Regions from separate parts of the Aeromicrobium wangtongii genome, predicted to be linked through region 2. Evidence: riboswitches for the same ligand, from Rfam matches in the RefSeq annotation. Region 2 holds a riboswitch; the other holds the start of a gene.

Region 1 (3,966 bases), 400 kb from region 2:
AGAACGTGACTCCCGGCAAGGCCTACGTTCCCTCGAGCTGGTTCATCGTGCTGACCGTGATGGTCCTGATCGGCGGAGCCGGCTGGCTCGGCTGGCTGGTGCTGGACGACGACTCGTCGCCCAGCAGCTCCTCGCCGGCGACGGCCGCGCCCTCGGCGCCGGTCGAGTCCAGCGAGCCGACCAAGAAGTCGACCCAGAAGCCGTCCAAGCCGGCCGCCACCCCGAAGGCGGACCAGACCCCGAAGCCCTCGCAGGACACTCCCGCCGCGCCCCAGCGGACGGCACGGGTCTCGGTGCTCAACAACTCCGGCGTGGTGGGGGCCGCCCGGGCGTTCTCGGCCAAGGTCGCCGCCGCAGGCTGGCAGGTCAGCGGCGTCGGCAACTGGACCGGATCGATCCCGGCCAACACCGTGTACTACCCGGCAGGCCTGGAGGACCAGGCCAGGCTGCTGGCGTCCGAGGTCGGAATCCAGCGCATCCGCCCCAGCGTCGCGCCCATGCGGATGGACCGGTTGACCGTCATTCTGTCGGGCCAGCAATGATCGGAGCATGACCTCGTCCTCAGATGTTCGTGATGCTGTCGTCGCCGATCCCGCCGGAACGCTGCTGGCGCTGGACTTCGACGGCACGCTGGCGCACATCGTGGACGACCCGACGCGCGCCTTCGCCCACCACGACTCCGTCGAGGCGCTCGCACGGCTCGGCTCGGTGCTGGGACAGATCGCGATCATCACCGGTCGGCCGGTACGCCAGGCACTCGCCCTGGGCGGATTTGAGGGGCTCTCGGGCCTCGGGAACCTGGTGATCCACGGGCAGTACGGCGCCGAGCGCTGGGCGGCCGCCGACGGTGCGCTCACCCAGCCGGAACGGCCGCGGGCGATCGTCGAGCTCGCCGCGATGCTGCCCGACTGGCTGGACGAGCGCGGCGCCCACGGCGTGCGGCTGGAGGACAAGGGCATCGCGATCGCGATCCACACCCGCGGCATCGATCCCGGTGTCCTCGGCGAGCTGGCCGAGCCGGTCGCCCGGCTCGCGGCGGACCTGGGCCTCGCGGTCGAGCCGGGGCGCCAGGTCATCGAGCTGCGCGCGCCCGGGCACGACAAGGGCGACTCGCTCCGCGCGATCGTGGCGGACGTCCGTCCCCGGCAGGTGATCTTCGGCGGTGACGACCTCGGCGACCTGCCGGCCTATGACGCGGTCGACGAGTTCCGCACCCATGGCGGCGCGGGGCTGCTGATCTGCTCGGCCTCTGAGGAGCAGGACGCGCTCGTGGCGCGCGCGGACCTCGTGCTCGACGGCCCCGACGCGGTCGCCGAGTGGCTCCAGGCCCTCGCCGACGACATCGCCCCCTCCTGACCCACCCCCGCGCCCCCGGGGCCCGCGGTTTACCACGGTCCCTCGGCAAAGCTCGTCCGCCCACGGCAAATTTCCCGTGGGGGGACGCGGCTTGCCTGTGGCGGACGGCCGCCCGCCAGCTATCGGCCGAGCCGACGTCCTCCGCCAGCGCTGCCGCGCGTCCTCCCACCGCAAACTGGGTCCGCCCACGGGAAATTTGCCGTGGGCGGACGCAATTCGCGGAGGGACCGTGGTAAACCGCCGCCGCGGGGTCCGGATGGTGAGCGGGCGGTGTCCACGATGTGGACCGAGTGGACGCATCGTGAGACGCGCGCGTACGCTGACATCACTCATCCAGAGGGGTACAGGGACACGGCCCGACGACACCCCAGCAACCAGTCGCAGCACGCGACCAGGTGCTCAATCCGTCCCGGACGACAGTCGATCCGGGAAAGATGACCAGGAGACTCGCGTGAGCACGACGACCGCCCAGACATCCACCCGCACGATCCGCGACGGCGCCTTCGGGCACGCCACCGGGCTGGCCTGCCGCGAGTGCGGTGCGACCCAGGACCTCGGCCCGTACTACGTCTGTCGGGAGTGCTTCGGCCCCCTGGAGATCAGCTACGACTTCCCGGCCATCACGCGCGAGCAGATCGAGGCCGGGCCCGCCAACATCTGGCGCTACAAGGCCCTGCTGCCCGTGCCCGCCGACATCGAGCTCAGCCCCAACATGGAGCCGGGCTATACGCGCCTGCTGCGGGCCGACAATCTCGGCCGGGAGCTGGGCATCGCCCGGCTGTGGGTCAAGGACGACAGCACCAACCCGACCAACTCCTTCAAGGACCGGGTCGTCGCCTGTGCGCTCAGCGCCGCCCGCGAGCTTGGCAGCACGGTCTTCGCGTGCCCGTCGACCGGCAACCTGGCCAATGCGGTCGCCGCAGCCGGGGCGCGCGCCGGCATCAAGACCGTCGTGTTCATCCCCAGCAACCTGGAGACCCCCAAGCAGGTCAACTCGGCGGTCTACACCGAGAACCTCGTCGCGGTCGACGGCAACTACGACGACGTCAACCGGCTCGCCGGTGAGATCGCCGGCGAGGAGGACGGCTGGGCGTTCGTCAACGTCAACGTGCGTCCGTTCTACGCCGAGGGCTCCAAGACCCTCGGCTACGAGATCGCCGAGCAGCTGGGCTGGCGCCTGCCGGACCAGATCGTCATCCCGGTCGCGTCCGGCTCGCAGCTCACCAAGGTCCACAAGGCCTTCCAGGAGCTCATCAAGCTGGGTCTCGTGGAGGACAAGCCGGTCAAGGTGTTCGGCGCCCAGGCCACCGGGTGCTCGCCGGTGTCGGCGGCCTTCCGCGAGGGCTGGGACGCCGTCAAGCCCGTCCGGCCGGACACCATCGCCAAGTCGCTGGCGATCGGCAACCCCGCCGACGGCGTGTACGTGCTGGACATCGTGCGCGAGACGGGCGGCGCGATCGCCGATGTCTCCGACGACGAGGTGCGCGATGCGATCGTGCTGCTCGCGCGCACGGAAGGCGTCTTCACCGAGACCGCCGGCGGCACGACGGTCGGCGTGCTCAAGAAGCTCGTCGAGACCGGTCAGCTCGATCCCGAGCTGGAGACCGTCGTGATCAACACCGGCCACGGCCTCAAGACGCTCGACGCCGTCACCGACCGCGTCGGTGCGCGCGCGACCATCGCGCCGACGTACGACGCCTTCGTGGCCGCCGGCATCGCCTGAGCGCCCATCCATCGTCTGAACCGCAGTAGCCGTCAAGGAGCATCATGAGCATCAACGTCCGCATCCCCACGATCCTGCGCACCTACACGCAGGACCAGTCCCAGGTGGCCGCCGAGGGCGCGACCCTGGTCGAGGTCCTCGACTCGCTCGAGTCGAGCTTCCCCGGCATCCGCGCCCGCGTCGTCGACGACGAGGGCAAGCTGCGCCGCTTCGTCAACATCTACGTCGCCGAGGAGGATGTCCGTTTCTCGGAGGGCCTGGACACGCCGACCCCCGACGGCTCCCAGGTCTCGATCATCCCGGCCGTCGCCGGAGGATGCTGAGCTCGAGAGGACAAGACCCGGCGCTGGTGGAACGGTGCTGATCTCGCGATAGGCTCATCGCATCGGGCCCTCGGCAGGTGGCCCGTTCATGTTCAAGGTGGGAGTGGCGGCATGGTGCAAGGCACCGTCAAGTGGTTCAACGCTGACAAGGGCTACGGGTTCATCGAGGTCGAGGGTCAGGACGATGTCTTCGTCCACTGGTCCAAGATCGCGTCCGATGGCTACAAGACCCTCGAGGACGGCCAGAAGGTCGAGTTCGAGGTCATCGACGGCCCGAAGGGTCGCGAGGCGCAAGAGGTCATCGGACACTGAGTCCAGCACAGCCCGGTCCGGGGGGACCGGGTTTTTTTGGTGCCGGGCCAGACGCCAGCCGTGTAACTGACAGTTGCAATGAGACATCGCCGGTGACATACTCCCGGTATGTTCATCTCAGCAGCGGATCCCGAGAGCACTCCGGTCGGTGGTGCCGAGCTCCAGCAGGTCGTGTGGCTGTCGGTCGCCGCGACGGTCGTGACGATCGTCCTGCTGGTCGTCGCCTGGGCCCATCGCACGCATCGCATCGAG
Region 2 (3,966 bases):
CTCGGGCTCCTTGGCCAGCAGGAACGAGCCGACGGCCCAGACGAGGGCGCCGATGAGGCCGACGTAGACGCCCATCTCGGTGTCGAAGCCGGCCTTGCGCTCAGCGCCGCCCGGAACCTCGAACAGGTACGACAGGGCCAGTCCGGTGGCCGCGATGCCCGCTGCCATGGACGACAGCGACAGGCCGCGGTGCTGGCGGCGGGTGGCTCGCTTCGCGGCGTACAGCAGGGCGGCGGCGAAACCGATGCCCAGGTAGGCCGTGAAGGGGATGACCGTGTCGGTCTCGTAGCCGCTGAAGCTCTTGTCGTCCGTGGTGACCCAGGCCAGGAAGGTCGCGATCAGGAAGATCACGGCGCCGGCGCTGGCGACGTAGGCGCCCATCGGGTTGGCGCGGTGCGGCTCGTAGACCGTGCGGTCGTTGCTGGGAGTGTTGGTGTAGTTGCTCATGTCCGCCCGTTACCCGGCGCTCGCGCGTTCGAGACAGATTCATCAGGGGAATCTCAGGTTTGCGGTCTTGACGCGCGATCACACGAGTGCTGGTCGGTCAGGGATGGGATTGAGGGCGCCCCGCGTGGGAACTGCGACATCATGACTGAACCGCAGACGATCACGATCGACCACGTGCGTGCCCTCCTGGATGCCGGTCCGGGCGCGACCATCGGCCTCATCGGGGGCCGGGTCGAGGTCATCGCGGCCGACCGCCGCGACGCCGACGACTACCGGGGTGCCCTGGAGGTCATCACGCGCGACGACCTCCAGGACCGCATCGGGGAGGACCCGGACGACTCCGTGCTCGCCGAGCAGGCCGACCACCTGTCGATGGCGGCCCGGACGCTCGGCGGCTGACGCGCCGCCGGTCAGGAGCAGGGGGACAGGGCCGCGGCCAGCGCGTCGAGACCGAGGCCCGCGGGCACCGGACGGGGGTCGTCGAGCACGATCCAGACGCCGTCGACCAGCTCGTAGCGGCCCGCGCGGTCGCCCGTCACCCAGGCGGTGAGCCCCGCCAGCAGCCGATCGACGTCCTCCTCGGTGGTGCCGACGCCGATGCTGGCGCGCACCGCGCCCTCGCCCCAGCCGAGCCGGTCGAGCAGGGGATGGGCGCAGAACCGTCCGTCGCGCACCGAGACGCCGTGCTCGGCGGCCAGGAACGCGGCCAGCAGCGCCGGGTCGGTGCCGGCGAGGCGGAACGTGACCACGCCGATGGGCGCCGCGGAGTCTGACCAGACCCGCGCGACGTCGATGCCCGGCAGCGCGGCGACCCCCTCGGCGAGTCGGCGGTGCAGGCGGTTCTCGTGCTCGCGCCAGGCGTCCTCGGGCAGTGCCGACAGCTCGGCGGCAGCCGTCGCCAGGGCGGTCGCGCCGATCAGGTTGGGGGTGCCGGCCTCGTGGCGGGCCGGGGCGGTCGTCCACTCGACGGAGCCGGTCGTGACCTGGCGGACGGCGCCACCGCCGGCCAGGTGCGGCTCGCTGACGTCGAGCCAGTCGCGGCGGCCGACCAGCGCCCCGGAGCCGAAGGGCGCGTAGAGCTTGTGGCCGGAGAAGGCGACGTAGTCGACGCCCGAGGCCTCCAGCGACAGCCGGCGATGGGCCAGCAGTTGCGCCCCGTCGACGAACACCCGGCAGCCGTACCGGTGCGCCAGCTCGACGATCGCGGGCAGCGGCAACGACTCGCCGGTCACGTTGGACGCGCCGGTGATCGCCAGCAGGGCGATGGGGCGCGCGGACAGCACACCCTCGAGGGCGGCGAGCGTCCCACCGACGGTGGGCCGGGCCTGGACGATCTCGTGCCCGCCGGGGCTGCGGTCCCACGGCAGGAGATTGGCGTGGTGCTCGACGTCCAGGGTCAGGACGCGTCCGGGTACGGCGGAGGCGAGCAGGTTGACCGCATCGGTCGTGTTGCGCACGAAGATCGTGACGTCGTCGCTACGGGCGCCGACGAACTGCCCGACATCGCGGCGCGCCCGCTCGTACAGGGCGGTCGAGACCTGCGAGGAGTAGCCGGAGCCGCGGTGGACGCTGGCGTACCAGGGCAGGGCGGCGGTGACCTGCTCGGCGACCGCGGTCAGCGAGGGGGCGCTGGCGGCGCCGTCGAAGTTGGCGTGCCGCACGAGGCGGCCGTCCAGGAGGGGGATCTCGAGCTCGGCGCCGACAAGGGGGAGGAGGGGCACGGGACATCCTTCGTTCGCATTTGCCCGGGCCGATCGGCCAGGACCTGGTCGTCACCCGGAGCACCCCACCGCGAAAAGGAGGGTTGCCGACCAGCAAGCCGGGGCTGTGCGTCAGGGACGCGCTGGTACTCGTGACCGTGGCTCCAAATGTGCCAGCGTGAGCGCTCGCGGCGACTCCAAATCTCGCGATGTGGACGAACGTCCGAATGGTGAGACAGCGCCCGCGGGCGCTGACATCCCGTCATGATCCTCCTGACGGTTCGCCCGCAGTGCAGGCGATCCGGGCCGAATCCGCCGACTGCCGCCGGCACCCGACATCTGGAGGACGTCCTCGTGGACACCTGGAACCTGACCGCCCTGGCTGTGACGCTGGGCCTCTTCGCGGGGCTCTACGTCCTGGGGCGCAATCGTCTGAACTTCAGCGTGCTGACATTCGTGGCACTCTTCGTGGGCGCCGGCGTCGGCCTGGTGTTCCGCGATCACGTCGACTACATCCAGCCGCTGGGCCGGGTGTACATCAACCTGCTGCTGACGATCGTCGCCCCGCTGGTCATCGTGTCGATCCTGTCGAGCATCACCTCGCTCGGCTCGACCGAGAAGCTGCGCACGATCGGCACCTCCTCGGTCGTGTGGCTGATGGGCCTCAACGCGCTGGCGATCCTGCTCACCCTCGGGTTGTCGCTGTGGATCGGCGTCGGCAAGAACGCCGATCTCGCGACGCAGGGGGTCGACACCCGGGCGCTCGACGAGATCAAGAAGCCGTTCGCCGAGGTGTTCATCGGGTTCTTCCCGACCAACATCGTCCAGGACATCTCCGAGAACAACATCATCCCGATCATCGTGTTCACGCTGCTGATCGCGGTCGCGTGCTCGCTGGTCGCGGACCGTTCGCCCGAGAAGGTCGCACCGCTGATCAGCCTGATCGAGGCCGCGCGGGAGATCATCTACAAGGCCGTCGGCTTCGTGATCGCCCTGACGCCGTACGCGGTGCTGGTGCTCACCGCTGTCGCCGCGTCGACGGCCTCGGCCGGCAAGGAGCAGCTGAGCGCCCTGCTCGGACTGCTCGTCGTGGCCTACATCGCCTGCTTCGTGCACGCCTTCGTCGTCAACGCCGTGGTCCTGCGGGTCGCCGCGGACGTCAACCCGGTCGCGTTCTTCCGCAAGATCGCCCCGGCCCAGCTCACCGCGTTCACGACGCAGAGCAGCGCCGGCACGCTGCCGGTGACGACGAGCGTCCTGACCTCGCGGGTCGGTGTGCCGGCCGATGTCGCCGGGTTCACGGCGCCGCTCGGCACCACGATCGGCATGCCCGGCTGCGCCGGTGTCTGGCCCATCATCCTGGCGGTGTTCGCCGTCAACGGACTGGGCATCGACTACAGCCTGGCCGACTACGCCGTGCTGGCGCTGCTGAGCCTGCTGGTCTCGATCGGCACGGCAGGCGTGCCCGGCACCGCGACCATCACCGCCACGACGGTGCTCGCGGCAGCGGGACTGCCGCTCGAGGTCGTCGTCCTCACCCTGCCGATCAGCGCGATCGTCGACATGGCCCGCACCATGAACAACGTCACGGCTGCGGCCGTGGCCGCCACGGTCGTCGCCCGCCGGGCCGGCCGCCTCGACGACGTGATGTTCGCGAGCAGCCACGACGAGCCGCTCGGCCGCCGGCGCCAGCTGCCGCCCGGCGTCGAGACCGCGGACGGCGTCCCCGTCGGCGTCTGCGGCATCGACGACCGTCCCACCTCTTCCACGATCACACGATGACCACCTCGTCCGACCAAGGAGCACCTCACGTGTCCAC

What was found. A riboswitch is a leader RNA that binds a small molecule or an ion and turns the genes downstream of it on or off. The one in region 2 is predicted to bind S-adenosylmethionine.
Region 1: linked by a shared signal. The riboswitch ahead of thrC (threonine synthase) and the one ahead of NQV15_RS00685 (aminotransferase class V-fold PLP-dependent enzyme) in region 2 are both predicted to bind S-adenosylmethionine.

The regions. Positions count from the first base shown of each region.
Region 1 covers NZ_CP102173.1:536,327-540,292, forward strand. Annotated here, with positions in the region: gene NQV15_RS02760 (LytR C-terminal domain-containing protein) at 1-542, shown strand, start outside; gene otsB (trehalose-phosphatase) at 550-1,356, shown strand; SAM riboswitch class I at 1,683-1,797, shown strand; gene thrC (threonine synthase) at 1,808-3,079, shown strand; gene NQV15_RS02775 (MoaD/ThiS family protein) at 3,124-3,402, shown strand; gene NQV15_RS02780 (cold shock domain-containing protein) at 3,514-3,714, shown strand; gene NQV15_RS02785 (hypothetical protein) at 3,823-3,966, shown strand, end outside.
Region 2 covers NZ_CP102173.1:133,773-137,738, forward strand. Annotated here, with positions in the region: gene NQV15_RS00675 (hypothetical protein) at 1-447, opposite strand, end outside; gene NQV15_RS00680 (hypothetical protein) at 589-846, shown strand; gene NQV15_RS00685 (aminotransferase class V-fold PLP-dependent enzyme) at 858-2,168, opposite strand; SAM riboswitch class IV at 2,180-2,305, opposite strand; gene NQV15_RS00690 (dicarboxylate/amino acid:cation symporter) at 2,502-3,929, shown strand; gene NQV15_RS00695 (fibronectin type III domain-containing protein) at 3,926-3,966, shown strand, end outside.